3 regions of the Arthrobacter sp. AD-310 genome follow, and region 3 is predicted to be linked to each of the others. Evidence: riboswitches for the same ligand, from Rfam matches in the RefSeq annotation. Region 3 holds a riboswitch; each other region holds the start of a gene.

Region 1 (10,262 bases), on a different contig from region 3:
GTCGTGCTGCGCGGTGACACGGGCATCATCGAGGACCAGGCAGAAATCGATGCAGTGGACAACCTGGGGCTGGAGCCGTGGCATCCGGGCGACAAGGCCCACTACATCCGGATCACGCCGCGTGCCCTGACCGGCCGCCGCTTCAAGGTCCGGCGGCCCGACATTTGGAACACACGCGTGCAGGACCCCCGGCGCGCGTCGTTCGAGTAGCCCCTACCCATCCTGCCGGGAAAGCTGGGCTTCGAGGCCGGAGAGCAAAATGTCCAGCCCCTGGTCAAGTTCCGCGGCCCCGTCGTACACGGCAAGGTCCGGCGCCAGTGCACGAAGCCGGGGAAATTCCCTCGCCGGCAGGCGGTGTAGTCCGAGCCGCAGCAGGGCCTCGTTCTCTTCCGGATCCACCACGAATTCCTGTAGTTCGTTGAGGATGTGGCCGTACAGGAACCCGTAGTAGGCCCGGTAGACGTGCAGCGCGTCGGCTGGCACAAACCCTGCGCCGATCAGCAGCGAAAGGATCTGCTCAAGCGGCCGCAGTGTCCCCAGCGGCCGCAGCCCGAGTGGCGTGGACAGGGGCCTGGTCACCAGCAGCGGGACCACATTGGGATGCAGCAAGGCCAGCTGACGCAAATTGTGCGCGATATGCCGGAGCTGCGCCTTCCAGTCCGGGTCTGCCGGCTGGATGGAAAGCTCGTTGAGGACCAGCTCGGCGACCCCGTCAAGGAGGGCGGCCCGGTTCTCCGCGTAACGGTAGAGGCTCATGGGGTCCCGGTTGAGTTCCTGGCCCAGCCGCCGCATTGTCAGCGCGTCCAGGCCTTCGGCGTCGACCAGTTCCAGTGCCTTGGTCAGCACCAGTTCGCGACTGAGCCTGCCCCTGCGCGCATCAGTTCGGCTGCCAGGCGTGTCTGGGGAGGCCATCGGTTCCGTTCCGTACGAAGCGGCAGCGTTCGGGCTGTTAATCCAGACGCTTGCCTGACGTGTAGTCTACGCGTAAAGTCTACAGTGTAGATAAGGATAAGCGCCGCTTGGGGTCCCGGTTTTTTCTGAAAGGGCCCAGTCACACTCCATTGCCCCCGTGCAAGGCATTGAGGTCCGCTGCTGGAGCAATACGGCAGCGTCACGCACTTTTAGCGAAGGGACGCCGTTATGGCACATTCGCAGTTTGATATTTTTCTCGAGGAAGCCACCTACCGCGACCGGGCCTCCGATTACACCCTCAACCGCGACCGTCTTTATGGGCTCTATATCAGCTGGTGCTTCATCAACCAGCAGGCGGTCAGCGCAGAGGACAGCTTCTGGTCTGCCATGAAAGACCGGTTCAACCCTGACCACAACGGCCTCCGGATGAAGGGCCCGGCGGCCACCGATTACATCCTCACCAGTTATCCGGGCCTGGTCTAGCGCCTGGGACAGGGCAACGTGAACCGCCGGCGGACCGCCGGCGGTTCACGTCTTTCTACGGCGCAGGGTAGGCCGCGCCTGAACTGCAGGGCTACGTAGGGATGATCCGGAAGAGGAATTTAGTCCTGACCATCACCCACAGCAGCCCCAGGACTACGGCGTAGGCAGCGGTATTGAGCAGGATGTTTTCCTGCTGCAGGGCCGGGATGTTCGCGACGACGGCGATCAGCACCACGTGCATGATGAACACGTACAGGGTTGCGCGGCCCAGCGGAATGAGGAACCACCCCAACGCCCGCTGCACCGGCTTCCAGTAAGCCGTGAGGAACGCGTAGGCCGCCACCACCAGGACCAGCACGTTGAGCAGCCGGCCGGGCTCCAGGTAGGTCCGGGCAAACAAGGCATCATAAAGGTTCCTGTACACCGTGTCCGGAACGATGGCGACGCGCAGGTCGAATCCATTGGCCAGGTACGGGTTGCCCCAGGACAGGAAGGCGAACAGGAAAGCCAGGCCGGTGCAGGCGGCAACCACCCAGGTCCTGGCCGCCAGCCACGCCACGATGGCCCGGCGGTGGTAGCCGGCCACCAGCCCGATCACGAACAGTACCTGCCACACCAGCAGGGGAAACGAATCCTCGAACTGCGAGGGCAGGAGCCGGAACCGGGTGCTCGTGCCGACCGCATACAGCGCCAGCGTTGCGGCCAGAACCCACACGGCCTTCCCCCGGTTGAGCGCCCACAGGATCAGCGGGCTCACCAGGAGCAGCACCACGTACAGCCCCATCACGTTGAACTGCCACGGCCCGAACTGCAGGAGCAGGATGGCGGGCAGGACCTGTGGGGGCACCGGGAACTGGAAGATCGATTCCATGCCGGCGTAGAGGTCGTACGTCCGGCCGGCCCCGTCATGCCCTGCGCCGCCGGTTCCCTGGTCCACGAAGGTAGTGAGCGCGTCGGTGCGGAAGACCGGGAGCAGGGAGGCCAGGAAGACGGCCAGCAGGACAATGAGGGCGGTCAGGTAGAGCTTGCCGGCGCGTTTGGATGTCAGGTCCACAACGGTCCCGAAGTCTTCCTTGACTCTGGGTCCGTAGACCATGCCCACTACAAGGCCGGAGAACAGCACGAAAAGCTCAGCGCCGGAGACGAAGCCCACTGCCTCCTGGGTGAGGATCTGGAACAGTGATGTCATGCCCAGGTGGTTCACCACCACGAACACGATGGCCAGCCCGCGGAGCAGGTCCACCCGGGAATCGCGTTTGGACGGCTCCCCATATCCCCATGCCGTGGCGGCATCCACCCTGCGCGGGATCTGCCAGAGCGCCACCAGCAGGATGAGGAGCGCAGCGGCCACGGACCACGCGGCGGCGCCGGTCAGTGTGTTCGCCGGAGAGTAACCAGCCCCGGCGGTGACGTCGGTGACCGGCCCGGTAACCATGGGTGAGGACTCGAGCCTGTCCAGGGCGCCCTTGGCGATCCCGGGGCTGCCGGTGAGGAGCCAGTTGATGCTCGCGACGCCGGTGTCCCGGGTGCTGGTCCGCTCGTCCCAGACGACGGCGGCCGTCTTGGCGAATGCCTCGGAGGTGGCCGTGCCGACCACCTGGTCCCACCAGCCGAGCTTGATGTCCGCTTCCGGCGCCCCACCCGAAGCGGGGCTGTAGAACGCAGCGGTCTGCAGCAGGAACGGTTTGTCCCGCCCGGCCGAATAGGTCCCGTAAAAGTTTTCTCCGCCTGAAGATGTGAGCATCTCCTGCAGCTCTCCGGCGCGCGGAACGGTATTGACGGCGGCCCCGCCGGCGGTGTCGTCGTGGAAGGCCGACAGGCCCACCCAGTCCACCGCGTCGTCGCCCGGGTAGAACGGCTCGTAGGCGCTGTCTGCACCGTCCCATACGCCGTCGCCGTTGGTGTCCAGCAAGGCGAAGCCGTCGCTGCCGGAGGCTGGCGCGTTACGGTTCCGGTCGAAGGGGTAGTCCGCGCCCAGGTAAGGCTCCCACACAAGGACGGCGCCGCCGTCGGACTCCTTGAACGCGGCTGACACCGCCCGGAACGCGTCCCGGTACGTGGCGGGCTGTTGGCCCCAGTCCACCCAGCTGGTGTTCATGTCCGGTGCGAAGCGGACCAGGACCTGGCCCTTGAACCGCCCTGTCAGGTCCCGCACCCGGCCGGCGAACGATTCGGCGGCCGCGGCGTCGATCTGGTCCAGCGGCACCGTGGGCTTCACGGTCAGCATGGCGTGGGAGCCCTGCAATGACGCCTGCTGCAGGAACTCCCGCAGGTCGTTCTCCTCCGACGGGCGGTAGGGGAAGGCGATATCGTGCCCAAGAACCGCCGGGGACGCACCGAGGCGCTCGGCAAACCCGGCAGCGGTGTCCTCGCCCCATTCGAGGACCGCCCCGAGCAGCGGCTTGCCTTCGTCCGCCAGGGGTTCGGCCGCGCGGGCAGGTCCGTTCGGGAGTGCTGCGGCGATGAGCGCCACCAGCAGGGCCGCAAGGAACGCCCGGGCCACGCGAAGGCGGGAGACGGGAAATGGGCTGGTGCGGCGCCCAGGCGTGGCAGTTGGCATACTGATCGGTACCCCCCCGGTGCTGATGTTCAGTGGCGGGGCGGTGCCCCGTAAGAACTGCCCCGTATGAACTGTATCGGCCGGGCAGGCCGCGAGGGGAAAGAAAAGCCCGCCCACCTGCGGTGATACCGCCGTCGGACGTTCCCTCCAGGAAGCCGTCGGCACCGGCTCCGGCAGCGCTTCCGCTTCAGTTACGGAACATGACGGCGACGGCGGTGCGGCTGTCCGTGCCAGATGTTACGTTTTTGGGGAGTAATGAGTACCGGCGCCAAGCCCTGACTGGCCGGTCGGCAACCCTCCTTCCGCGGCGGGGTGCCTCAGGTGAATACTCGGCATATCGACCGTTCGAGCTGCAAGCGTGAGTGAAGGAGATCCGTCGTGTCTGACGCGCCTGCCCCTGAAGAAAAGCTGTCCTACCGCCTTATCAGCGGCCCGGACAACCGTGAATTCTGTGAGCGGATCTCAACCGCCCTGGCCGAAGGGTACGTGCTGCACGGCAGCCCCGCTGCCACCTTCAACGGCACCAGCGTCATCGTTGCCCAGGCTATCGTCCTGCCGGCAGCCATTGCTTCGGCAGACGCCGCCGTCGCCACAGCCGTGGACAACCTCGAAGCGTCCAACGAGGACCTCGACTTCGATGGTGAGGGCCACGCATGAGCTACGCAGGAGACATCACTCCCGAGGAAGCCTGGACCAAGCTCGAGCAGGGCGCCATCCTGGTCGACGTGCGCACCGAAGGCGAGTGGGCGCACATCGGTATTCCCGACACCAAGGCAACGGACAACGATCCGCTGTTCATCCAGTGGACGTTCCCCGGCGGCATTCCCAACCCGGACTTCATCACCGACCTGAGCCAGCAGGCCCCGGAAGACCGCGGCACCGAACTGCTGTTCCTCTGCCGCTCAGGCCAGCGCTCCATCGCTGCTGCCGTCGCTGCCACGCAGGCCGGCTTCACGTCCTACAACATCCTCGAGGGATTTGAGGGTGAGCCCGACCGCTACGGCGAACGCACCGTCAACGGCTGGAAGAACCGCGGCCTGCCTACGAACCTGGGAAAGAACTAAGTGACCTTCAACCAAGACGCCGCCGGCTGGAGCCCCGACACCCAGGCCGTCCGCGGCGGGCTGGACCGTACCAACTTCCAGGAAACCGCGGAGCCGGTGTTCCTCAACTCGGGGTTCGTTTACGAATCCGCGGCCGCTGCCGAGCGGGCCTTCACGGGTGAGGACGAGCGCTTCGTCTACTCCCGCTACGGCAACCCCTCGGTGGCCACGTTCCAGGAGCGGCTCCGCCTGCTTGAGGGAACGGAAGCGTGCTTTGCTACGGCGTCGGGCATGTCCGCCGTCTTCACCGCCCTGGGTGCCCTGCTGGGTGCCGGTGACCGGGTGGTCGCCGCCCGTTCCCTGTTCGGCTCCTGCTTCGTGATCCTGAACGAAATCCTGCCGCGCTGGGGCGTGGAGACGGTCTTCGTGGACGGCCCGGACCTTGAACAGTGGCGCGAGGCGCTGTCCCAGCCTACGACTGCGGTCTTCTTCGAGTCCCCGTCCAACCCGATGCAGGAAATCGTGGACATCGCGGCAGTCAGCGAACTTGCGCACGCCGCCGGGGCGACCGTCGTCGTCGACAATGTCTTTGCCACGCCCCTGCTGCAGCGCTGCGGGCAGCTCGGCGCGGACGTCATCGTTTACTCCGGCACCAAGCACATCGACGGCCAGGGCCGGGTCATGGGCGGTGCCATCCTGGGCACCAAGGAATACATCGATGGTCCGGTCAAGCAGCTTATGCGCCACACCGGGCCGTCCCTCTCCCCCTTCAACGCGTGGGTGCTGACAAAGGGGCTGGAGACCATGGCGCTGCGCGTCAACCACTCCTCCGCCACGGCCCTGCGCCTGGCCGAGTGGCTGGAGCAGCAGCCCGCTGTGGGCTGGGTGAAGTACCCGCTGCTGAAGTCGCACCCGCAGTATGAGCTGGCGGCCAAGCAGATGAAGGCCGGCGGTACGGTCCTGACGCTCGAGCTTGCCCCTTCCGGCGGCCGCTCCGGCAAGGAGGCCGCGTTCGCGCTGCTGGACGGGCTGCGCATTATCGACATCTCCAACAACCTCGGCGATTCGAAGTCCCTCATCACCCACCCTGCCACCACCACGCACCGCGCGATGGGTCCTGAAGGCCGTGCTGCCATCGGCCTGAGCGACGCCGTGGTGCGGCTGTCCGTGGGCCTCGAGGATGCCGACGACCTTATCCGCGACCTGGAACAGGCGCTGAAGCAGATCTAGCCAGTTACCTCTGGCTGTGTGCCGTCCGGCTGGAGTTCCAGCCGGACTTCGACGCGGTCCCCGGCGCTGATTCCGGCTTGAGTCCGAACCGCCTTCTTCACCGGCAGCAGGTAGGAGCCGGCTTTGGCGTCCGGGAAAAGCGATGTCTGCCAGCTATGCCCGCCGATGTCCGCGGTGACCTTCACGGAACCGAAGGCTTTGCTGCCCACGTCTTGCTCGGCAATGTCGTCCGCCACATCCGGCGGCAGGGTCAGGAAATGCCAGCCCGCTTCACCGGGGTAAAGCCACAGCTCGGCTTCAAAAACGTACGACGGCGTCACGCGCCGAGTATGGCACGCCGCCTTCAGCGGCGCCACGGTATGGCGGCTGGCCGGTGGGGTCGGGCGATGGTGCAGCCCGCCGAAACCCGGTCCGGTGGTTGAGCCTGTCGAAACCCACGGGACGAACCACCCGGCTGGATCTCACCAGCGGGCCGGTACTACGCCAGCGAACACCAGGACTGGCAACCACCCCACTGGCCACCCGGACTCCTACCCCACGACGGATCAAGCCCGCCACTGGATGGTGCGCTGCCCGCACCTGCACCTGCACCTGCACCTGTATCAGGGGCAGGCCCGGATGAGCCGTGTCCGTTCCGCGAGGCCCCGCCCTGGGCATTCACGGATGAGCCGTTCACGGATGAGGACCCATCATTCCAGGAATCACCGGGGCACCACCTGATCGATGAGGACGACCTCCCACCCGACCACGAAGCCTGGGACATCCTCCACACCATGCCCATCACCCTGCCCCCGGACCCCTACAAAGACCCGGAACCGGCACTCACCTGACACCGGAACGAAAGGGATCCATCTGTTGGCAGCCGGGTTGGCCGTTGACGCTCCGTCGCCTGCGGAGTAGCTTCTGCTCCATCCAGGCTGCCCTCACCTCAGCGGACAAGCCGTCGTCAGGTACCAGCCATCTTCGGAGGAGGCAGGCAGTAATGGCCCAACTGAACCCCTACCGGCGGGCAGGAGCCGTCATCACAGCGGCGTGCACGTGCTGGTTCCTTGGAATTTCAATGCTGGGTAACATCCACACTGTCACCGATGCTGCCACTCGGCTTGAGATGCTTGGCCGGCACCGTCGGCTCTGGATTCTGGGCCAGTTCCTGGCGGCTACCGGAACTGCCGCTGCTCCGGTTGGTTTCATCCGGCTCGCACAGCAGTTTCAATCCCGCCCGGCAGAAGTTCCAGGTAAAGCCAGCCATCTGGCCGTCGTCGCAGCAGGGGCACTGTCAGCCGGCAGCCCGCTGTTCATAGTTGCCCTGGCCGACCGCGCCGCCCACCTCCGCCGGTTTGCTTTCCGGGAGGGCGCCAGCTGGCCATTCCTCACCTATGCAGGACTGCAGACGGCGGGCGTCGGAGCGTTGGGCGCTGCACTCCAGCTCTCAGCGTTCAAGGGAGCAGTCGCGGCCAGCAGCGTCGCGAGCACCCCGCTCTTCGCCACCATTCTTGTGCGCTCTAAGGACATCCCGCCGTTTGTCTTCTACCTGCTGCAGCTCGCCGTAGGAATCAAGCTGCTGCGGTACCAACCCGAAATGCCCGGGAAGTCTGACGTTTAGGCCTGGCGGACCCGCAGCAGCTCCGGGACAGCCTCAATTTCCGCGGGGTCGAGGGCGTCCCGCATCGTGATCTTGACGGCATGGCGGACAACAGCGCCGAAGCCGAAATCTTCCGGCGGTGGACCTTCCAGCACTTTGTCCCGAACCCGCCGCTGTTCGGCCGCCCCCGTCCCCCGCGCAATGATGTCCTCTACGCCCTGCCGCGCCAACCCAAGCTCTCCCTGCTCGGCAAGGACAGGCGCCAGGTAGTCCACCAGGGACCGCACCACATCCACGGCGGGCGCCGGCCGGAAGGTGCCAAAATCCAGGAGTTCGCCGCCGAGCCCGCCGCTGCTCGCCTGCCACGATGCCATCCGCAGCAGCACGGTTGGCACCGGCGCGGGGTCGACACCGTCGCGCCACTCCCTCCCGGCCGTCTCCACCATCGCACGCACAAGGAGGGCGATGAGGGCCGCGTCCTCAGCACGGAGGCACACATCGGCCACCCGGACCTCCACGGTGGGGTGGTTGCGGGACAGCCGTGCGTCGAAGTAGAGCATGCCCTCGTCCAGCATCACGCCGGTGTCCAGCAGCCGGGTCACCAACCGGCGGTACGCGGGGTACGTCCCGTAGATACCCGCAGGCCCGGCCGTCGGCCAGCGGTTCCAGGCCTGCGTCCGGTAGCTTTCGAATCCAGTGGGGACCCCGTTCCAAAACGGTGAATTGGCGCTGAGGGCCGTCAACACAGCCAGTTTGTCCCGGATGCGGTCCAGCACGGCCACACCCTCTTCAGGTGACTCGACGAAGGTGTGGACGTGGAAGCCGCACGTCAGCTGCTCCTGTGCGGTGAGGCCGAAGCGCTCCAGCATCCTGGCGTACCGCGGGTCCGGGGTCGTGTGGCTGTTCAGGCCCAAGGGGGAAGTGGCGAGGGCGGCGACACGTGCCTGGTTCTTTTGCGCCGCCCGGTCGGCGAGCGTCCGCCCCGCACGGATCTGGTCCAGGAGCGGGCCGTACTCCAGGCAGGGCCGGGTCTGCGTCTCGATCTGCTCGAGCTTCAGCTCGGCACTCAAGCCCATCTCGTCGTCGTCGTAAACCGTTTTGTCCTCGGTTTCCAGCGCGTGCGGGTCCTGTGCCGAATCATCGGCGGCTACACGCCGTCCGGACAGCAGCGCGTCAGCCAGGGCAAGCGGCTCCCCCGTCTCGGGATGCACAATGAGGAGCTCTTCCTCCACGCCGAATGTACGCATACTCACATTCTGCGGCAGCGACGGGGGATGTGTAGCAGCCCCGCCCTTCATGACGAACCGTTAATGGTCAGTCCTGGAAGTACTCCACCTTTGCGCCAATGGTGTTCAGCCGCTCCGCCAGGTCCTCGTAACCGCGCTCGATGACGTAGATGTTCCGGAGTTCCGAGACGCCGCGGGCCGCGAGCATGGCCAGCAGCAGGCAGGCTGCCGGACGCAGCGCGGGCGGGCACCCCACTTCAGCTGCACGCCATTTGGTTGGCCCGTTCACGTAGATACGGTGCGGATCGAGCAGCTGGACCTGGGCGCCCAGCCGGTTCAGCTCCGTCAGGTAGATGGCGCGGTTCTCGTACACCCAGTCGTGAATCATGGTTTGGCCGGTGGCGTTGGCCGCAATGACCGCAAAGAACGGCAGGTTGTCGATGTTGAGCCCGGGGAAAGGCATCGGGTGGATCTTGTCCTCGGGCGCCCGCAGCTCAGAAGGCTTGGTGGTCACGTCCACCAGCCGGGTGCGGCCGTTCCGCGCCATGTATTCGCCAGAGATCTCCAGTTCCTGGCCCATCTGGCCGAGGGTTGCCAGCTCGATCTCCATGAACTCAATCGGTACGCGGCGTACCGTCACCTCTGAATTGGTGACGATGCCCGCGGTGATCAGGCTCATGGCCTCGATGGGGTCCTCGGACGGGAAGTATTCGATGTCGGCATCGATCACCGGGCGGCCGGTGATCCTCAAGGTGGTGGTTCCAACGCCTTCGATTTCCACGCCCAGCATCTGCAGGTAGAAGCAGAGGTCCTGCACCATATAGTTGGGGCTGGCGTTGCGGATCACAGTGGTTCCCTCGCGGTGCGCCGCCGCCATGATGGCGTTCTCGGTGACGGTGTCCCCCCGCTCGGTCAGCACGAACGAACGGTCGTTGGTGTCCGCCGGCGGCGCCTGGATGGTGTAGAAGCCCGCACTGGCTTCCACAGACAGGCCAAACTGGCGCAGGGCCTGCATGTGCGGTTCAACCGTGCGGATACCCAAGTCACAGCCACCGGCGTACGGAAGCCGGTATTCCCCTGATTCGTCCAGCAGCGGTCCCAGCAGCATGATCACGCTCCGGGTCCGGCGGGCGGCCTCGACGTCCATTCCCGCCAGGTCCAGGACAGCCGGGCGACGCAGCCTCAGGTCTGTATCGTTCAGCCAGGTGCATTCGACGCCGATACTG
Region 2 (10,262 bases), on a different contig from region 3:
TGTCCCCGGCTTGTACTGGTGGAACGCCGAGAAGGCCTTCGTGTAGGCCTCCTGCACCAGGTCCTCGGCGTCCGACGGATTCCGTGCCATGCGCATCGCGGCGGAATACAGCTGGTCGACGTACTGCATGGCATCGCGCTCGAACCGGGCACGGCGCTGCTCTGCGGTTTCAGCCGAAACGTCCACCGCACCTTCTGCGGGTTCAGTTTCAGTGTCCGGGGCATCTTCCGCTCCGGAATCGGACGCCCCGCCGGGGGCGGCCTTCTCTTCGCTGTTCGAAGCCTCGTACATGGCCGACACGGCCGGATCCAGGGTGCTCATTGCCTTCAAGTCTACTGTCAGGCTCCGGGCACGCGGTGTGCCGTACTCCGGGGGCTCCGCCTCCAGGGAACCAATGGCCACCGGGCCGGCTGCGCCGGTTCCGTCCAAGACCCGCATCCAGGCCCAACTCCGCTCTGTGGTTCGTGACACCTGCAGCGGTTCACGCACGGGTAGTCATTCAACAACCCATGAACCGCGGTCCGGCCGTTTCCGGACCCGCTTTTCCATAACCTCCGGGCTTGGGCAAATATTCCCCAAAAGTGCAAGACTAGAACGGACTCCGCCGCTGCCAACGCGGTTCGTCCACCCAGGAGGAAATCCATGTCCTTTGTCCGCACACTCGCCCGGCCCATGCTGGCCTCCAGTTTCGTCCTTGCCGGTATGGATAAGCTCAAGAACGCCGACGACACCGCCCAGCAGCTTTCCCCGCTGCTGCGCAAGGCTGCCGCCTCCCTGCCGTTCCAGGCGGATGAGAAGATGCTGGCCCGCGTTATCGGCGGAACCCAGGTGGGCGCAGGCGTCCTGTTCGGACTGGGCAAGTTTTCCAGGCTCTCGGCCGGCCTGCTCACCGTCATCTCCCTGCTGAACACCTTCGTGGAGTGGCGAAGCGCCGATATCAGCAGCAAGGAAGGGCGGGAAACGCGCCGCAACCAGCTGCTGAAGAACCTGTCCCTGAGCGGCGGCGCGCTGCTGGCGTCCGTTGACACCGCTGGCAAGCCGGGCCTCGCCTGGCGCGCGGAGCACCTCGCCGCGGACGCCCGCAAGAGCGCCTCCCATCTTGCCGCCGACGCGCGGAAGACCACCAACAAGAAACTCGCCAAGGCGGACAAGGCCGTGCGCCGCGCGGTTGAACAGGCCACGGGGGCATAAGCACGAATGACCGCTGCAGCTGCCACCCGGGACGACTCCGGAACTCCTGCCCCCCACTGGCCCGCGCCCTTCGCATCCCGCCCCGTTGATGCCACGGTTACCGTCCCGGGTTCCAAGTCCCTGACCAACAGGTACCTGGTCCTGGCCGCCCTGGCCGACGGTCCCAGCCGCCTTCGCGCGCCCCTGCACTCGCGCGACTCGGCCCTGATGGTCGATGCCCTGCGCCAGTTGGGCGCCACCATCACCGAGGTGCCCGGCGACGGCGCCTTTGGGCCGGACCTCGAGGTGGTCCCGCTGGGCAAGGGCGCTGCACCGGAGCCGTTGACCAGGATCGACTGCGGCCTCGCCGGCACAGTGATGCGCTTCGTTCCACCCCTGGCGGCGCTGCGGAACGGTGCGAGCGTGTTCGACGGCGATCCGCACGCCCGGAAGCGCCCGATGGGAACCATCATCGAGGCCCTGAAGGCACTGGGCGTGGCGGTGTCCGCGGAGGACGGCGGGACGCCGTCCTCCCTGCCGTTCGTGGTGGAAGGCAGCGGCGAAGTCCGCGGCGGGCACCTGGTCATCGACGCCAGCGCATCCTCCCAGTTCGTCTCGGCGCTGCTCCTGGTCGGGGCGCGGTTCACGGAGGGCCTGCACCTCGAACACGCGGGCAAGCCGGTCCCGAGCCTGGACCACATCAACATGACCGTTGCCGTCCTCCGCGGCGCCGGGGTGGTGGTGGATGATTCCGTCCCCAACCACTGGGTGGTATCGCCGGGCCCCATCCGCGCCTTCGACCAGCGGATCGAGCAGGATCTTTCAAACGCCGGCCCGTTCCTGGCCGCGGCGCTGGCCTCCGGCGGGACCGTCCGGGTGCCCGGCTGGCCAGAGCAGACCCAGCAGGTGGGCGACCTTTGGCGCAGCATCCTTGCGGACATGGGCGCCACGGTATCCCTGGCCGACGGGGTCCTCACTGTCACCGGCGGGCCGGAGGTCAAGGGCGGCGATTTTGCCGACACCAGTGAACTCGCTCCCACGGTGGCCGCCCTTTGTGCACTGGCCTCGGGGCCCTCGCGGCTCAGCGGCATCGCCCACCTGCGCGGCCACGAGACGGACCGGCTCGCCGCCCTGGTCACCGAAATCAACCGCCTCGGCGGGGATGCCGAGGAAACCAGTGACGGCCTGGTTATCCGCCCCGCCCGCCTGCACGCCGGCGTCGTGCACAGCTACGCCGACCACCGCATGGCCACCGCCGGAGCGATCCTGGGCCTCGCCGTCGAAGGCGTCCAGGTCGAGGACATCGCCACCACGGCCAAGACCATGCCTGACTTCCCCCGGCTCTGGGCGGACATGCTGGCACAGGGAGGCGCACCGCAGGAAGAGTCCGACGGCGGGTCGGAAGGTTCCTGCGATGGTCCGGCGCACTGACTCCTGGGACGAGTCGGACGTCCGGGTCCGCCCCAACAAGAAAGGGTCAAGGCCCCGCACCAAGGACCGGCCGAGCCACGACGACGCCGTCACCGGACGCATCATCACCGTCGACCGGGGCCGGTACACCGCCGTTGTGGGCGAGGACTCCGGGGACGAACGAACGGTGGTCGCAGCACGGGCGCGGGAACTCCGCCGCAACCCGGTGGTGGCCGGCGATTTCGTGTCCCTCGTGGGCGACGTTTCGGGAGACCCGCACACACTTGCCCGGCTGGTCAAAATCCAGGACCGCAAGACCCTGCTGCGCCGCAGCGCCGATGACACCGACCCCGTGGAGCGCGCGGTCGTGGCCAACGCGGACCAGCTGGTGATCGTGGTCGCCGCAGCCAACCCCGAGCCGCGCACGGGTTTCATCGACCGGGCGCTCGTGGCGGCGTACGACGCCGGCATCGACCCGATCCTGCTGGTCACCAAGGCGGACGTCAAGGACCCCGCGGAACTCCTGGCCAACTACACACACCTGGACCTGCCGGTCATCATCAGCCGCACCGCAGACCTGCAGGCGTCGGGGATCGACGCCCGCTCCGACGACGGGCTCTCCGCGCGGCTGGACAGCGCCGCCGTCGGCGAACTCCGTTCCTACCTGGACGGAAAGGTCACCGTGATGCTGGGGCACTCCGGCGTCGGCAAGTCGACGATGGTGAACGCCCTGACCGGTGCCGAACGGGCAACGGGCGGCGTTAATGCCGTGACCGGACGTGGCCGGCATACTTCGTCATCGGCGCTCGCACTGCGCCTGGCCGACGCGCCGCCCGGCAGCTGGATTATCGACACCCCCGGCATCCGCTCGTTCGGCCTCGCCCACGTCGATCCGGACCGGATCCTGCGTTCCTTCCCCGACCTGTCCCCCGGCACCGACCATTGCGAACGCGGGTGCAAGCACACCGCTACGGCAGTGGACTGCGGCCTGGACGCCTGGGTGGAGGAGGGCCATGCGGGCCCCACCGGGCCCGCCCGGCTGGCGTCCCTGCGGAGGCTCCTCGGAGCCGATCCCCGGGAGGAAGGCCAGGACGCCAAGGAGCTCGGCAGCGTCAACTAGGGTCACCGGCACGGCCCACCTCCCGGCAGGACCGCCGGCAGACGGTAGTTTGGAACCATGATCCAACCCGCTTCGAGCTACAACGACGACCTGCGCCTGGCCCATGTCCTGGCCGACTCCGTGGATGACCAGACCATGAGCCGCTTCAAGGCACTGGACCTCCACGTGGAGACCAAGCCCGACCTGACGCCGGTCACCGACGCGGACAAGGCGGCCGAGGAAGCCATCCGCGGCCAGCTCTCGCGCTCCCGGCCCCGAGACGCAGTGCTCGGCGAAGAATTCGGCAGCACCGGGCACGGTTCACGCCAATGGATTATCGACCCCATCGACGGGACCAAGAACTTTGTCCGCGGTGTTCCCGTCTGGGCCACGCTCATCGCGCTCGTGGACGAGGGCGAGCCGGTGGTCGGCGTCGTCAGCGCGCCCGCCCTGGGGAAGCGCTGGTGGGCCGCCAAGGGCATGGGCGCCTACATGGGCCGTTCGCTGGCCGCGGCCACGCGGCTCCGGGTGTCCGACGTCTCCACCCTGTCGGACGCATCACTGTCCTACTCCAGCCTGGGCGGCTGGAAGGAGCGCGGAAACCTCGACGAATTCCTGGGCCTGACCGAAGCCGTTTGGCGGACCCGCGCCTACGGTGACTTCTGGTCCTACTGCATGGTGGCGGAGGGCTCCGTGGACATTGCCTGCGAACCTGAACTCAACCTCTACGACATGGCGGCCCTCGTCCCGATCGTGGTGGAGGCCGGCGGCCGGTTCACCTCTCTTGAGGGCGAGGACGGCCCCTTCGGCGGCAACGCCCTGGCCACCAACTCCATCCTGCACTCGGAAGTACTGCAGCGGCTCAACCCGGGGCTGGACGACCTGCTCTAGGACCTCCCCACCGAACAACTGACGGCGGCCGACCCCAAAAGGGGGCGGCCGCCGTCGTGATCTTCGAGAAAACGCAACTATTCCAGCAGGGCGTAACAATTCCCTTAACAAACGGGCCGGCTTCATACCTGGCCGGTCCATGTCCTACGCTCTTAACCAGGTCACGAGTGCCAGCGCAAAACCCCGGTTTGCTGGCCGGCAACCCTCCATTCGCGGTGGGGTGCCCCGGGTGACGACCAGGCCGGTCCGGAGCGGATACGGCAAGCGCGGATTCCCTGATGCCGGAGTCCTGTCCTGAAGTGAGGTCTCTGTGACAACTGCCATCGTCTCCCCCAACTCCACCCTTGCAGCCGGCGCTGCCTTTGATGAGCGCCAGGCGATCGCCGGCCGCCCCCTCGCCGCCGTCACCGGCGCCGAAATCCAGGCGCCGCTCATCTCCGGCGGCCACGTCCGGTACGCCAACCTCGATTACGGCGCATCCGCCCCTGCCCTCTCCGTGGTGTCCGCCTACCTGAACGAGGTCCTGCCCTACTACGCCAGCGTGCACCGCGGCGCCGGGTACGCGTCCCAGATCAGCACCTCCGTATACGAAAACGCCCGAAGCATCGTCAGGGACTTCGTGGGCGGCCGCGCCGACGATTCCGTCATCTTCACCCGGAACACCACCGACTCCCTTAACCTCCTCGCCGGCTGCCTGCCGCTTACGGACGGACGCCCCACCGGAGACGTGCTGTACCTGGACATCGAGCACCACGCCAACCTCCTGCCGTGGCAGGGAGTCCCCCACCGCAGCATCGTGGCCGCCGACACCATTGCCGGCACCATCGAGTCCGTCCGGGCCGAGCTGGAACAGGGCGGTGTCAGCCTGCTGGCCATCACCGGTGCCTCCAACGTCACCGGCGAAATCCTTCCCATCCGTACCCTCGCCACGCTGGCACACCGGCACGGGGCACGCATTGTGGTGGACGCGGCCCAGCTGGCGCCGCACCGGCGCATCGACATCAGCGCCGACGACGTCGACTACGTCGCCTTCTCCGGCCACAAGCTCTACGCGCCGTTCGGCGCGGGCGTCCTGGTAGGGCGTCCGGACTGGCTCGACGCCGGTGTTCCGCACCTCGCCGGCGGCGGCGCGGTCAAGGAAGCGCGGCTCGACGGCGTCAGCTGGGCCACCGGCCCGGCGCGCCACGAGGGAGGCTCACCGAACGTCCTCGGTGCCGCCACGCTGGCACGCGCCACCCAGGTCATCGCGGACCTGGACCAGCAGCGCTGGCATGCCCACGAGTCAGCAATCCGTTCCTTCCTGGTGGAGGGCCTGCAGGACATCGAGGGCGTCACAGTCCACCAGATCTTCAAGGACACCAACGCGGACACGGACACCATCGGCGTGGTGAACTTCTCTGTCGAAGGCTACGACGCCGGCCTGGTTGCGGCCTACCTGTCGGCTGAGCACGGTGTCGGGCTGCGGGACGGGCGCTTCTGCGCCCACCCGCTGCTGAAGCGGCTGGGCCTGCCGTCCGGTTCCCTGCGGGCAAGCTTCGGCGTCGGGTCCCGGCTTGAGGACGTGCAGCGGCTCCTCGCCGGCATCGCCAAGCTGCGCAGCGACGGCCTGGGCTGGGACTACGTGGTGGACGCCGGACGCTGGGTTCCGGCCAACGACACCCGCACCTACCCGCACTGGGCACCCAACACCCCGGGAACCGCCGGCGCCGCACCCTGCACCGATAACTGAGCCACCGACGTCCGGGGCCCGGCTGCCCGGGCCGACCGTCGGGGCCACGGTCTTCCGCCAATCCATGCGGTAAATTCGAAAGAAACCGCAAGGCATGGACTGAAGGAGGCCGCACGTGGTTCGGGGTGGGCCCAGGCTTGATCATGGGCGACGCCGGGAGCTCGGCCAAAGCTTCCAGGACGGCGGCAGGCACTACCAGAAGGTCCGGCCCGGCTACCCGGAAGAAAGCGCCCGGTGGCTCGTGCCTGCCGGCGCCCACGATGCCCTCGACGTTGGCGCCGGAACCGGAAAATTCACCGAACTGCTGCTGGACCGCGGCCTGGCGGTTACCGCCGTCGACCCCTCCGCGGACATGCTTGAGCAGCTCAGGGCCCACTATCCGGCGGCCAGGGCCGTCCTGGGGACCGCCGAGGCGACTGGCCTGCCTGAAGCCGCCTTCGACGTCGCCACCGTGGCCCAGGCCTGGCACTGGTGCGACGCCCTGGCGGCCAGCACCGAGCTCGCCCGCGTCCTCCGCCCGCACGGCACGCTGGGGCTTGTCTGGAACCAGCTGGACACCTCCGTCCCCTGGGTGCACCGGCTTTCCCGGATCATGCACGCCGGCGACGTCTACAAGCCCGGACACCGGCCGCTGGTCGGGCCGGAATTCACAGACCTCGAAGGCCATGTCACCCACTGGCAGGACGCTGTTAATACCTCAGACCTGATCGAGCTCACCAAGTCACGCAGTTACTACCTCCGCGCAGGCGAGGCCACCCGCGCCAAGGTCCTGGCCAACCTCGACTGGTACCTTCACGAACACCTGGGGCACGGCGTGGACGAGGACCTGGAACTGCCGTACCTGACGTTGTCGTGGCGGGCCGTCAAAGTATGACCCGGCCAGCCGACGCACTTCCGGGGCAGCCGGTAGGCTTGGTCCTGTGAAGACCAGCGCGCCCTCCTCCTCGATCGAGGATTACGTCAAGGTCATCTACTCGTTCACCGAATGGCAGGACAAACCCATCACGTCCTCCCAGCTGGCGCAGCGGCTCGGGGTGGCTAACTCGTCCGTATCTGAAATGGTCCGCAAGCTGAAGGACCAGGGACTGGTTGACCACAAACCCTACAGCGCCATCACCCTCACGGACGCCGGGCTGCGGCTGGCACTGGGCATGGTCCGCCGCCACCGCCTGATCGAAACCTACCTTGTCCAGCAACTGGGGTACCGGTGGGACGAGGTCCACGACGAGGCCGAACTGCTGGAACACGCAGTGTCCGACACCTTTATTGAACGGGTGGCCGCCAAGCTCGGCGACCCCAGCCGGGATCCGCACGGCGACCCGATTCCCACCGCCGATGGCACAGTCCTGATGCCCCGCGCCCACCTCATGGGGGCGCTGGATGAAGGCCACACGGGCCGGATCACCCGCATCAGCGACGACAACCCGGACCTGCTGCGTTATCTTTCCGCAGAACAGATCGACCTCGACGCGGAGGTCGAAGTGGTGGGCCGCAGGCCCTTCGGCGGCGCCCTCGTGGTCCGCATCCGCAACTCCGGCCGCACCCGCGACTATGACCTCGCCGACGAAATCACCTCCGCCCTGTGGGTCCACAGCGACCAGCCCCATCCAGGCTGCGTCCTGGGGGAAGGCTGATGACCGGATGAAACCGCGCGGGATACCTCCTGCGCGGGCGTGGCTGGCGGTTGCCGCCGGCGGCCTGCTGGGCAGTGAACTGCGCTACGGCCTCGGACTTGCCTTTCCGGACCAGGCGAACGCCGTGCCGTGGACTACCTTGTGCATCAACGTGGCGGGGAGCTTTGTGCTGGCCACACTGACCACGCTGTGGATCGCACGGCCGCGGACAGCCTTCTGGCTGCGGGCGGGACTGGGTCCCGGACTGCTGGGCTCCTTCACCACATTCTCCGCCGTCATCTTCGCGGTGGACCAGCTGGCGCGGGCCGGGCAGCATCATATCTGGGTCGCCTACCTGCTGCTGTCGCTGGTTCCCGGGCTGCTGGCGGCCGGACTTGGATGGCGCCTGGGAAAGTTGCTGACGCGGGTCGCCGCTGACGCGGTTCCGGGCGGCCGGGCATGATTGCTGCTGCCCTGGTGGGCGCGTTCGGCGTGATGGGAGCGCTCCTGCGCTTTGGCGTCGACAGCTGGTTTGCACACCACAGTTCACGCCGGACCGTCCCGGCCGGTCCGGGGAAGCAAATACTGCACTGGCCTTGGGCGACCCTTGTGGTGAACGTGGCCGGTTGCTTCATTATTGGTGTTTCCCAGGGTGTGGTTGGCGGTCTGTCGCTGGGCCACGAGTGGCACGCCGGGCTTGCCGCCGGGCTGGCCGGCGGCCTGACCACCTTCAGTTCCTGGACCACGGCCACCGTGCGGCTGCTCAGTGAATCACGGTTTGGTGCGGCGGCCCTCAATGTCGCTGTGAACCTGGTCCTGGGACTGGCGGCGGCCGCGGCGGGCATCGCCGTGATGTCCTAATCCCGGGCTTCCGCCTTCCGGTCGTGCCCGAAGCCGATTTGGCGTCCTCCCGTATGGTGGAATGTGATGATTAGCAGACGTGACGCCGCCATTGCCCTTGATGTTCCGCTGGAAATGGCCCAGCGGCACGGCCTTCCCAAGTGGATGACGGAAGCCGAGCTGGGTGCGATGCTGGACAACCCGCCGCCGTGGCTGGTGCAGTCCCGTGCCAACCGGACCGGAAAACGTCCGGTGTGGGTCCATCTTGAATGCGCAGTTTGTGGCTTCGAGGAGGCGGCGAGGCCCAAGAAGTGGTGGCCGGACTTCACCTACGTGGTCTGCCACCACCACGGACCGGCCCAGCTGCCGGCGCTGCAGCGCGGGTTTGTGCGGAGCGAATTCGACGGCGTGGGGACACGTTTTGTCGGCATCGTTGACGTCGCCCCGCCCGACGGCGGCCAGTAGCCTTACTTGCCGTTGCTGGTCATTTCCTCCGGCACGGCTACAAGATGGATTTCCGCACCGTCGCGCAGCACGGCAAGGTCAAGCGGTTCGCCGATGGCGTCGGAGAACAGCAGACGCTGCAGGCTTTCGGCATCGCTGACGGGACGGCCGCCCGCCGTCAGCAGGATGTCTCCCGCCGCAAGGCCCGCCTTGTCCGCAGGGGAACCCGCCAGCACCTCGACGATGCGGAGCCCGTCCCGCTGCCCGGTCCTGATGACAGCGCTCGGGCTGAGCCGCAGGGGTGTACTGACAAGGCCAAGGTAGGCCCGGCGCACCCGGCCGTCGGACAGCAGGGCGGAGATGATCCTGCGTGTGGTGGCGTTGATGGGTATGGCCAGGCCGAGCCCCGCACCGGCCACGGCGGTGTTGATGCCGACGATCCTGCTGTGCGTATCAGCGAGGGCGCCGCCTGAGTTGCCCGGGTTGAGGGCAGCATCGGTCTGGATGACGTCTTCAATGACCCGCCTGTTTCCGCCGGACCACACGGGAATGGCCCGGCCCAGCCCGCTGACCACGCCCGCGGTCACAGAACCGGCGAGGCCGAGGGGATTGCCGACGGCCACCACCAGCTGACCCACCCGGAGGGTCTCCGCCGCGCCGAATTCTGCCGGCTGCGCTTTCGGCCGGCCGCCGTGGACCACCGCGAGGTCGGACAACGGGTCCGCGCCCACCAGCTCGATGTCCATGCGGCTGCCGTCGGCGAAGACCGCGTGCCCGCGCTGGGTGCCGGCGACCACATGCGAATTGGTCAGCAGGTAACCGTCCGCGGTGAACAGGACCGCGGACCCGGCCCCGATCCTGAACCGTCCGTTGCGGCGCTGCGCGGTCATCTCGATGGCGGCCACATGAGGGGTGACGGCAGCCGCCACCCGCATGACTGTTTCCGAGTACGAATCCAGCGCGCCGTCGTCGTACCCGGAGGAAGTTGTTTCCTGCGCGCGGTCCATTGTGCACCTCCTGCCCGTGCCCGCCTGGCTGCGCTGGGTGCTTCCAGGCCATACCGTTC
Region 3 (10,262 bases):
CAAGCTCGCGGGACTGGGAAGGGAAGTAGAGCCGGTCGGAGTCCACGGCGGCCACGAAGAAACGGGCATCCGAGCGGGCAAGCGACTCGGCGAGGGTGCCGCGGCCCCGGCAGACATCGTGGCTCATCAGCGCTTCTGTCAGGGCGATGTAGCTGTTGGCGTCGAAACGCTTCACCAGCTTTTTGCCCTGGTGGTCAAGGTAGCTCTCGACCTGGTACCGGCCCCGCGCCGCCAGTACTTCACCCTGCAAGGGAGACTCAGGTGCCTGGGGTGCCCGCCCGAACCTGCCGTCGAGCTCCGCGGCGGATCGGTAGGTGATGTGCGCAATGCGGCGCGCCAGGGCCAGCCCGCTTTCGGGGAAGGGCCCGTTGTAGTAGTCGCCACCATTGAAGTGCGGGTCCTGGCGGATGGCAAGGGTCTGGGCCTGCGCGAAGGCGATCTGCTCGGCCGTGCTGGCGGCACCAACGGCGATGACTGCGCACCGCTGCACGCGCCCGGGGTAGGTGATGGCCCACTCCAGGGCCCGGGCCCCGCCCATCGAGCCGCCGAGGACCGCGTACCAGCTGCGGATCCCCAGCCGGTCCGCCAGCCGTGCCTCCGCAACGGTGCTGTCCCGGAGCGTCACCAGCGGGAAGCGGGAACCCCACGGGCTGCCGTCCGGGGAGGGCGACGACGGGCCGGTAGACCCGTAGCAACCGCCGACGATGTTGATGGACACTACGAAGAACCGTTCGGTATCTACCGGCGCGCCGGGGCCTGCCAGCTGTTCCCACCAGCCTTCTTCGTCGCTGTCACCGCGCGTGACGTGGGTGCTGCCGGTCAGGGCGTGTTCAATCAGGATGGCGTTGCTGCCGTCAGCGTTGAGCGTGCCCCAGGTTTCGTAGGCGAGCGTGACATCCGGCAGGTAGCCGCCGCCTTCGAGCTCCAGCCCGCCGATGGAGGCATAGCGGACAATTCCGTGTTCGGGAACGGTGGTACGGGCGACGGTAACCGTCATGGCAAGACCTCTTCTACGCGCTTGCCCACCGGCGGATGACCGGCAGGCCAGGTCTTCACCCGGGGCACCCCACCGCGGAAGGAGGGTTGCCGGCCAGCAAGCCGGGGCTGTCGCTGGCACTCATGACCTGGTTCGAGTGTACGAAACACCACCCGCTCCGGGCCAAGAGTGTGACTGGTTATGACTTCCCGGATTGCCGCCCGCCTGCCGGACCGGCCGCCGTCGTGATTTACCTGCTCAGGCGCCTGGCGCCTCCTTGGCGGCACGGAAGCCGGCCTCAAGGTCGGCCAGGATGTCGTCGATATGCTCCAGGCCCACCGAGAGCCGGACCAGTCCGGGTGCGACTCCGGCGGCCGCCTGCTGTTCGGGGGTGAGCTGGCTGTGCGTGGTCGACGCCGGGTGGATGACCAGGGAGCGGACGTCGCCGATGTTGGCAACATGGGAGTGCAGCTCCAACGCGTCGACGAACCGCTTCCCCGCTTCGGCGCCACCGGCGAGGTTGAAGGCGACAATCGCGCCGGTGCCCAAGGGACCATACTTGCTGCCGCGTTCGTACCAGGGGCTGGAGGGCAGCCCTGCGTAGGCGACCGACTCGACGTCGTTCCTCGCTTCAAGCCAGCGGGCAACCTCGGTGGCGTTGGCCACGTGCCGCTCCACGCGCAGGCTCAGGGTCTCCAGGCCCTGGGAAATCAGGAAGGCGTTGAACGGTGACACAGCCGAACCGAGGTCCCGCAGGAGCTGGACACGGGCCTTGAGGATGTATGACAGGTTGGCTCCCAGCGCCCCGCCCTCGCCGAGGTCCCGGCCGTAGACCAGGCCGTTGTAGGTGGGATCGGGGGTGTTGAAGCCGGGGAAGCGTTCGGGGTCCTTGCTGAAATCGAACTTTCCGGAGTCCACGATGACGCCGGCGATCGCCGCACCGTGGCCGCCGAGGTACTTGGTTGCCGAATGGACCACGATGTCAGCACCCCACTCCAGCGGGCGGATCAGGTACGGCGTGGACAGGGTATTGTCCACTATCAGGGGCACACCCGCCTCATGGGCCACCGCCGAAACGCCCTCGATGTCCAGGACGTCCTGTCGTGGATTCGAAACCACCTCACCGAAGAACAGCTTGGTGTTGGGCCGGACTGCGTTGCGCCACTGGTCGAGGTTGTCGGGGTCCTCGACGAAGGTGACGGAGATGCCGAACTTTTTTAGGGTGTGCGCGAACAGGTTGTAGGTGCCGCCGTAGAGGCTGGGGCTGGCGACAATGTGGTCACCGGCTTCTGCGATATTCAGGACGGCGAACGTCTCCGCCGCCTGCCCGGAGCTGAGCAGCAGCGCGGCCAGGCCGCCTTCCAGGCTTGCGATCCGCTGTTCAACGGCGTCCTGCGTGGGGTTGCCGATGCGGGTGTAGATCGGAGCAAGCTCGGCCAGCGCGAAGCGGTTCGCAGCACTTTCGGCGCTCGGAAACACAAAGGAAGTGGACTGGTAGATGGGGAGTGCACGGGCGCCGGTGGCGGCGTCCGGTTCCTGGCCCACGTGGATCTGGCGGGTTTCGAAGGACCAACCGTTGGACATTTCAAGGCTCCTTTGACATGGGCCCGGCATGCTGGGAGCACCTCGGGCCGCGCTTGCCATCCGGCCGTTACCGGACAGCCCGGTCCTCACCCGGGGCACCCCACCGCGGAAGGAGGGTTGCCGGCCAGCGAGCCGGGGCTTGGCGCTGGCACTCATGACCTGAGCCCAGTGTAGGAACTTCGGTCGCGCGCCGGACAGCATTGTGACGAACATGGTCCGGCAGCTTTATTACCGCTCCCCGGGCAGCCGGAAAGGGCCTGGCCTCGGAAAATCCCGGTAAGGCAACCCTAAGCTGAGAGCCTGATCACAAAGTGCCAAGATGATGGCATGCGCATGGATCACGTCTCTTACGCCTGTGAACAAGATGGCCTCGCGGCCACAACCGAACGTATTTCCTCTGCCCTCGGCGTTGAGGCAGTGAAAGGCGGGGTACACCCCCGGTTCGGAACCCGGAATATGATCATCCCGCTCGCGGGCCACAAGTACCTTGAGGTCGTGGAGGTCCTGGACCACCCGGCATCGGACAAGGCGCCCTTCGGGCAGGCAGTGCGTGCCCGCTCGGCGGCCGGTGGCGGCTGGATGGGCTGGTGCGTCGAAGTGGACGACCTTGCCCCCTTCGAAGAGCGCCTTGGCCGCGCGGCAGTCAACGGCAACCGCAAGTTCCCGGACGGCCGCGAACTGGTGTGGAAGCAGATTGGCATCCTCGGCCTCATCGCCGATCCGCAGGTGCCGTACATGCTCAAGTGGGAGGGCGATCCGTCGCTGCACCCGTCCAACGCCTACGAGAGCAACATCAAGATGAGCTGCCTGACCATTGCCGGCTCCGCCTCGCGGGTAACCGAGTGGCTGGGTGAACCGGTGGAAAAGCCGCTGGAGGATGTTGCTGTTGAGTGGGTTGCCCCGCACGGCACCCCCGGCATCCTCTCGGTCACGTTCGAAACCGCTAACGGGGCCGTCACCATCTGACGCCTCCCTGCCCTGGTCCGGTACAGCCCGACCAGGGCAGCCGGGCGTCCACCGCCCGGCGCAACACTTCGGCCGCTATCAGCTTGTGACAACGGCGTCACTTGCCGATAGCGGCCGAATCCATTTTCCCGCCGGTTTTCTTGCGGCTGCCTGTGAGGACGCCGGCCGACGAAAATGTCAGTGCCTCCACCGATGATGTTGGTATGGGAAACGGCGCAGGGACGGCGGCAGTGATGGAAGGACTTCACGCCTCTTTTGCTGCTCTCGCCGCGCTTACCGCTGAAGACGCCGCCCTCGCCTCTGCCGGAACTCCGGCTGTAGCCGGGGACGGGGTTGATGTGCTGCAGCGGGCCTACGAACTCAGGCTCGAACGCTTGGGCGTGACAAAGAAGCTGCAGGCCCAGCTGTCGGCGCTTCAGGCCCGGGACGCGTCCGGGGCCTTGGACCTGCAGCACGCGATGACACCGCCGGATGCGCCCCTGCACGAGCGGACCTACACGGAGATGTCGACCATCGAGGAGATCGCCGGGATCCTGACCATCAGTTCCGGGGCGGCGTCCGCGTTCGTGACCCAGTCCCGGCAGGTGTGTGGGCTGCCGCCGGTCATCGAAGCCCTGTCCACCGGGGTCATGTCCTGGCAGCAGGCCCGGATTTTCGCGGACGAAACCGAGGCCCTGGACCACCCCGCTGCGGCCGCGCTGGTGGGACACTTCCTCGACCCCGACGCGCCCAACCCCGCCAGGGGCTGCCCCGCACCGGAGCTGGTGCCCACCCGGCTGCGGGCGAAAGTTCGGGGCTGGCGGGAACGCCACCACCCCGAATCCATAGAAAAACGCCACCGCAAGTCCGCGGCGGACCGGCGGGTCGAATACACCCCGGACCGGGACGGGATGGTCTGGATCTCCGCCTACCTCCCAGCAGACCAGGCACTGGCCATCAACAACGGCCTAACCGCAACCGCCAGGACCCTGCAGGGACCCAACGAACCCCGCACCCTCACCCACCTCAAAACCGACATCTTCGCTGCAAGACTCCTCACCAACCGGACAGCCACCGCCCCGGACCCCGGCGGCACGGGCCCGGATGAAGCCAAGGTCCCCACGCCCCGCGCCGAGGTCCTCGTGACCGTCCCGGTGTTCGCGCTCCTTGGCCTCACCGACGAACCCGCCGAACTCGATGGCTACGGACCCATCCCCGCCTCCATCGCGCGTCAACTCCTCGCCGGCGGCGCCGAATCCTTCCGCCGCGTCCTGCTCGACCCAAGGGACGGAACACCCCTGGAAATCGGCCGCACCAGCTACCGCCTCACCAAAGCCATGAAAAAAGCGCTCCAACTCAGGGACAGCAAGTGTGTCTTTCCCGGCTGCAGCAACAACGCCCTCGACAACGACACCGACCACCTCACAGCCTGGCAGCACGGCGGAACCACCGGCATCAGCAACCTCGCCCAACTCTGCCCTCGCCACCACCGCCTGAAACACAACAGCAGCTGGGAACCAACAGCCGCCACAAAAGACGAACCACCCGGCTGGACCTCACCCACCGGCCGCCACTACACAGCCGAACAACCCGACCGCCAACCACCGAAGTGGCCAGCTGGTATGGGTGTGGCGCCGGTGGGAGTGGAAGAACCCGGGAAGGGACAGAGTTCAGGAGGGAAACAGGGTTCAGAAGGGCGCGGTTCGGACGCAGCTCCCGACGCAGGACCAGCCGCACCACCCTGGCCGGATCCTGCCTGGCCCGATCCTGCATGGTTCGATTCAGCACCGCCCGATCTGGAGCCTCCAGGCGACGAACCCGAAGACGAAAACCTCATCGACGCCAACGAACTCGAACCCGACGACCCCATCTGGGAAGCCTTCTACGCCAAACCCTCCAACCTGCCACCCGACCCACAACCGGAATGGATACTCCTGCTCGAGGCCACGGCTCCCTGACCGCAAAGCCTGTATCAGCCGAGACCGACTGCCTTGCCAAAGAGGCTGAAACCGACGAAAGCGACGATGTCGAGCAGGGCGTGGGCAATCACCAACGGCATAACCCGCTTCGTCCGCGTGTAGAGCCAGGCGGACACCACACCCATCACCACATTGCCGATAAATGGTCCGAAGCCCTGGTAGAGGTGGTAGCTGCCGCGGAGCACCGAGCTCACGGCAATCGCCACCGGAACGCTCCAGCCGAATTTGCCAAAGCGGTTCAGCAGGTACCCCACCACAATGACTTCCTCCACCACGGCGTGCCGAAGGGCTGACAGGATCAGCACCGGAACCGTCCACCAGTACGCGTCCAACGCACTTGGGATGATGGCCGTGGTGATCCCCAGTGCGCGGCCCGCGGCGTAGAGCCCCAGGGAGGGAATACCGATCAGGGCAGCCAGCCCGAGCCCCTGCAGCATGTCCTTCCCGGGACGCGCGAAGTTGAATCCGAGCTTCCGGAACGCCGACCCCTGGTTGCCGGCATCCCCGGGCGCCTGCCGCTGGTCGGTAAGGAAGTAGATGACCAGCATCACTGGAACCAGGGCAAAAATGATGTCCAACAGCTGGTAGGTCAGGTCGAAGTACTCGCGCGTGCTCTGGGAGCGGTTAAGCGTCGAAGTACCCTCGGCCAGAGGGGCGCGGGTGATCTTGTCCAGGAGCTGTACGACGGAGTACACAGCCGACTGGCCGAGGGAGAGCCCCAGGACAATCCAGACTTCGAGCTTCAGGCGGCGGCGGGAGGGAACCAGCATGTACCCATCTTGCCTGCAGTTTCTGGAGCGGGGCTGACAGGCGGGTCCGGGAACAGTTATGCCGCTGCGACGATGACTTCGGTGCCGTTGGCTTCGAACGCTGCCTTGTCCCGCGGCGAAATCCCGGCGTCGGTGATGAGCCGGGTGAAGTTGTAGCCGTCCATGGTGGCAAAAGCACGGACCCCAACCTTGGAGGAGTCAGCGATGACGTAGGACACCCGCGCCCGGCTTGCGAGGAGTGCGTTGACCGATGCCTCACCTTCACCCGTGTTGGTTGGTCCCACTTCGGGGTCGATGCCGTTAACCCCGATGAAGGCAATATCCAGCACCACCTTCTGCATGATGATGTCCGTGTAGGGACCCACCAGCTCATAGGACCGCGGGTTGAGGATGCCGCCGGTAACCATCACCTTGATGTTCGGCCGGACAGCCAACTGCCCCGCGATGTTGATGGCATTGGTGACCACCGTCAATGTGGGCTGGTTGGAGGGCGCGTTCAGGTCTTCGCGTGTGGCAAGGATCTGGGCCAGCGCAGTACTGGTGGTTCCACCGCACAGGCCAATGACGGCACCGGGCCGGATCAGTGCCGATGCCGCCTGCGCGATCTGTTCCTTGGCCTGGGCGTGGTCGTCGCGGTTGTAGCGGCCTGGGAGGTCGTAGGCAAGGGCGCCGGTGGTGGCACCCCCGCGCGTACGGGTCAGCAGCCGCCGCTTGGCCAGGCTGTCCAGGTCCCGCCGGGCCGTCGCGGGTGAGACCCCGAGAGTGCTGACGATTTCGTCGACCTCCACCTGCCCCGTCCTGGCCAGCAGGTCAAGGATGGCGGTCAAACGGTCGGTGCGGGTCATGCAGGCCTCTCAGTACTACGGCCACCGCTTTGGATGACGTTTTCTGATCATAACAGAAGCAAAACGATCATCTACCGTCAAGATAAGCAGGAAAGGCTACCGTTGCCGCACGCCGGCCCGCCACACAGCGTACGTCAACGGCATGCCCGGCCGGTAAGCCAAGTGCGTCGCCGACGGCGCGTTGAGCATGTGCAGGTCCGCGCGGTGTCCGACGGCGAGGGACCCCACAGCGCGTTCGCCGTCGGCGTCGTTCCCGGTTTCCTTGTGCAGCGCCAGCGCACCCCCGTAGGTGGCGGCCCGGACAGCCTCGTGCACACTGAGGCGCATTTGCAGCACGGCGGTGGAGACGCAGAACGCCATGGAACTCGTGTAGGACGTGCCAGGGTTGCAGTTGGAGGCGAGCGCCACCTGCACGCCTGCATCCAGGAGTGCGCGGGCCGGTGCAAGCGGCTGGCGGGTCGAGAGGTCGCAGGCGGGCAGGCAGGTCGCCACAGTGCCCCGCTGTCCGTTCCCGGTGGCGGCGTCCCAGCCTGTCCAGGTACCCGCAAGGGCCGCTATGTCCCCCGGCGCGAGGTAGTTCACGTGGTCCACGCTGGCGGCGCCTAGTTCCACGGCCAGCCGCACACCCGGCCCCTCACCGAGCTGGTTGCCGTGCACCCGGAGCCCCAGCCCGGCGTCGCGGCAGGCCAGCAGCACGCGGCGTGACTGTTCCTCCGTGAAGGCACCCTTTTCGCAAAAGACATCAGCCCACTGGGCATAGGGACGCACCGCGGCCAGCATGGGTCCGCACACGAGGTCGGTATAGGCGTCCGGGTCCTGCCCGGCCGGAACCAGGTGGGCGCCGAGGAACGTGACCTGGTTGGCGGCAGTTGATGCGATCCGCGCGCTTCGCGCCTCCTGTTCCACGTCCAGGCCGTAGCCGGTCTTCGTCTCCAGGTACGTGGTTCCCTGCGAGACAGCCTCGGCAACCCGGCCCAGCGCCAGCCGGGTCAGGTCGAAGTCCGACGTGGTGCGGGTCGCGTCCACGGTGACGGCGATGCCACCGGCCGCATATTGCTCCCCTGCCATCCGCGCTTCAAACTCGGCTGTCCGGTCACCGGCAAACAGCAGGTGCGTGTGCGAGTCCACCCAGCCGGGCAATACAGCCCGGCCGCCGGCGTCGACGGCGTCATCCGCTGCGGGTGCATCGGCGGCCGCACCGATCCAGGCAATACGTTCTCCCTCGACCACCACCGCCGCGTCTTTCAGGACCCGGTGTTCCAGGTCCTGGGTCATCAGTTCGGCGATATTGGTGATCAGTGTGCTCATGGAACCATTCTTCAGCGCCGGACCGACCAGCGTGTGGCAGCGAGCGCCTGCGCTGTCCGGTATTCCGGACTGTCCGCAGCAGGTTGGTCACCGGAGGCACCGGCGAGGATCTGGGAGGCGGCAAGTTCGGCCAGGGCCGAGGATGTCTGGAACCCGTAGCCGCCCTGCCCGGCGAGCCAGTAGAAGCCGGGCGCTTCGGCGTCGAATCCTGCCACGGGGACGCCGTCGGCTGCCTCGGTGCGGAGCCCGGTCCAGGCCTTGCGGACGGCGCCGATACCGAGGGTGGTCACGGCGTTCAGCCGGCCCACCAGCCGCTCCACATCCCCGGGCCTGGGCTGGGCGTCCTCCGCCCCGCTGGGCACGTGTTCCGACGGCGAGATGAGCACGTCGCTGCCTTCCCGACGGAAGTAGAAGGAGTTGTCCGCTGCCGCCACCATGGGGCTGCGCTCCGGCAGGGGGTTGTCGACGGCGGCAATCGCCGCAGTGCGCCGGTAGGGCTGCAGTCCCAGCTTTTCCACGCCGCTGAGGACTGCCAGTTCGTCCGCCCAGGCACCCGCGGCGTTGACCAGGACGCCGGCCTCGAAGGCTTCGGTGCCCGCACCCACTTCCCAGCCGGAGCCGACCCGCTGGGCGGAGTGCACTCGGACACCGGTAAGAATGTCCGCACCCGCGGCGGCGGCCCGCTGCCGGTGGTCGGCCAGCAGCAGCGGAGAATTGCAGCCGAACGATCCGGTATCCAGTCCGGCGGCGGCGAAGGATTCCGGAACCAGCGCCGGGCAAAGCTCCAGCGCCTCGGCATGGGTGATGGGCTGCATGGCACCGCTTGCCTCGGCGGCGACCTCTGCCTCGGAACCTATGAGCATGAAGCTTCGCGGCGACAGGACCGGCGCCGGCAGTTCCTCGTCACGGGCGGCGATCAGCTCAAGGGTTCGCACCGTCAGGTCCTGGACGACAGGCGGGCCGTAGCTGGGGATCAGCTGCCGGGCGGAGCGGGAAGACGTGTGGTAAGCCAGCTCCTGCTCCGCCTCCACCAGGGCAACGCTGCAGCGCCCGGCCAGCGCGGAGGCGAGGGACAGTCCGGCAATGCCGCCGCCCACAATCAGGACATCGTAATGAGTTGCCATGCCATCATCCTTACAGAGATATCGCCGGCTGCGGAGCTATCCGGCGCTGCGGGCCGGTCCCGCACTGCATGCTGGCTCCGCGCGCCGGGAAGGGCTCAGGCGGCAACTTCCGCACGGCTGGCGACGAAGGCACTCACGCATGCTTCGACGTCGTCCGCTGAATGTGCGGCCGAGAGCTGGACGCGGATGCGCGCGGCACCGCGGGGAACCACCGGGAAGCTGAAGGCGGTGACGAACACGCCGTGCCGCAGCATCCGGTCGGCCACCTGGGCGGCCAGGACGGCGTCGCCAAACATGACCGGTACGATCGCGTGCTCGCCAGGCAGCAGGTCGAATCCTTCCTCGCTCATCCTGCGGCGGAAGAGGGCAGCGTTCTCAAAGAGCCGGCTCCGAAGGTCGGCGGAATTCTGCACGAGGTCCAGCGCCTTGATGGTGGCGGCCACGATGGCCGGTGCAAGCGAGTTCGAAAAGAGGTAGGGGCGTGCCTTCTGCCGGAGCATGGCCACGATTTCGGAGCGGCCGGACACGTAGCCGCCGGACGCGCCGCCCAGGGCCTTGCCGAAGGTGCCGGTGTAGATGTCGACACGGTCCGCGACACCGGCATGCTCAGGAGTGCCTGCGCCGGTGGGACCCATAAAACCGACGGCGTGGGAATCGTCCACCATCACCAGGGCGTCGTACTTGTCAGCAAGGTCACAGATCGCTTCGAGCGGGGCCAGGTAGCCGTCCAT

What was found. Region 3 has a riboswitch for S-adenosylmethionine ahead of ACYQ1Z_RS19335 (bifunctional o-acetylhomoserine/o-acetylserine sulfhydrylase). Riboswitches for the same ligand answer to the same signal wherever they lie in the genome.
Region 1: another riboswitch for S-adenosylmethionine. It lies ahead of ACYQ1Z_RS10270 (DUF1737 domain-containing protein); the one in region 3 lies ahead of ACYQ1Z_RS19335 (bifunctional o-acetylhomoserine/o-acetylserine sulfhydrylase).
Region 2: another riboswitch for S-adenosylmethionine. It lies ahead of ACYQ1Z_RS04500 (aminotransferase class V-fold PLP-dependent enzyme); the one in region 3 lies ahead of ACYQ1Z_RS19335 (bifunctional o-acetylhomoserine/o-acetylserine sulfhydrylase).

The regions. Positions count from the first base shown of each region.
Region 1 covers NZ_BAAHNO010000014.1:81,789-92,050, forward strand. Annotated here, with positions in the region: gene ACYQ1Z_RS10250 (pyridoxamine 5'-phosphate oxidase family protein) at 1-210, shown strand, start outside; gene ACYQ1Z_RS10255 (TetR/AcrR family transcriptional regulator C-terminal domain-containing protein) at 214-912, opposite strand; gene ACYQ1Z_RS10260 (hypothetical protein) at 1,141-1,395, shown strand; gene opgC (OpgC domain-containing protein) at 1,487-3,955, opposite strand; SAM riboswitch class IV at 4,207-4,320, shown strand; gene ACYQ1Z_RS10270 (DUF1737 domain-containing protein) at 4,334-4,612, shown strand; gene ACYQ1Z_RS10275 (rhodanese-like domain-containing protein) at 4,609-5,019, shown strand; gene ACYQ1Z_RS10280 (O-succinylhomoserine sulfhydrylase) at 5,020-6,228, shown strand; gene ACYQ1Z_RS10285 (DUF1905 domain-containing protein) at 6,225-6,548, opposite strand; gene ACYQ1Z_RS10290 (hypothetical protein) at 7,211-7,831, shown strand; gene ACYQ1Z_RS10295 (glutamate--cysteine ligase 2) at 7,828-9,057, opposite strand; gene ACYQ1Z_RS10300 (UDP-N-acetylglucosamine 1-carboxyvinyltransferase) at 9,125-10,262, opposite strand, start outside.
Region 2 covers NZ_BAAHNO010000007.1:80,209-90,470, reverse strand. Annotated here, with positions in the region: gene ACYQ1Z_RS04525 (sigma-70 family RNA polymerase sigma factor) at 1-321, opposite strand, end outside; gene ACYQ1Z_RS04520 (DoxX family protein) at 643-1,191, shown strand; gene aroA (3-phosphoshikimate 1-carboxyvinyltransferase) at 1,198-2,601, shown strand; gene rsgA (ribosome small subunit-dependent GTPase A) at 2,585-3,700, shown strand; gene hisN (histidinol-phosphatase) at 3,758-4,570, shown strand; SAM riboswitch class IV at 4,730-4,843, shown strand; gene ACYQ1Z_RS04500 (aminotransferase class V-fold PLP-dependent enzyme) at 4,881-6,299, shown strand; gene ACYQ1Z_RS04495 (class I SAM-dependent methyltransferase) at 6,415-7,173, shown strand; gene ACYQ1Z_RS04490 (metal-dependent transcriptional regulator) at 7,220-7,933, shown strand; gene ACYQ1Z_RS04485 (fluoride efflux transporter FluC) at 7,941-8,375, shown strand; gene ACYQ1Z_RS04480 (fluoride efflux transporter FluC) at 8,372-8,773, shown strand; gene ACYQ1Z_RS04475 (hypothetical protein) at 8,840-9,217, shown strand; gene ACYQ1Z_RS04470 (S1C family serine protease) at 9,220-10,203, opposite strand.
Region 3 covers NZ_BAAHNO010000042.1:21,088-31,349, forward strand. Annotated here, with positions in the region: gene metX (homoserine O-acetyltransferase MetX) at 1-997, opposite strand, end outside; SAM riboswitch class IV at 1,010-1,125, opposite strand; gene ACYQ1Z_RS19335 (bifunctional o-acetylhomoserine/o-acetylserine sulfhydrylase) at 1,235-2,560, opposite strand; SAM riboswitch class IV at 2,605-2,720, opposite strand; gene ACYQ1Z_RS19340 (VOC family protein) at 2,888-3,526, shown strand; gene ACYQ1Z_RS19345 (HNH endonuclease signature motif containing protein) at 3,730-5,463, shown strand; gene ACYQ1Z_RS19350 (CPBP family intramembrane glutamic endopeptidase) at 5,478-6,254, opposite strand; gene ACYQ1Z_RS19355 (DeoR/GlpR family DNA-binding transcription regulator) at 6,311-7,099, opposite strand; gene hutI (imidazolonepropionase) at 7,196-8,407, opposite strand; gene ACYQ1Z_RS19365 (NAD(P)/FAD-dependent oxidoreductase) at 8,419-9,531, opposite strand; gene ACYQ1Z_RS19370 (glycine C-acetyltransferase) at 9,627-10,262, opposite strand, start outside.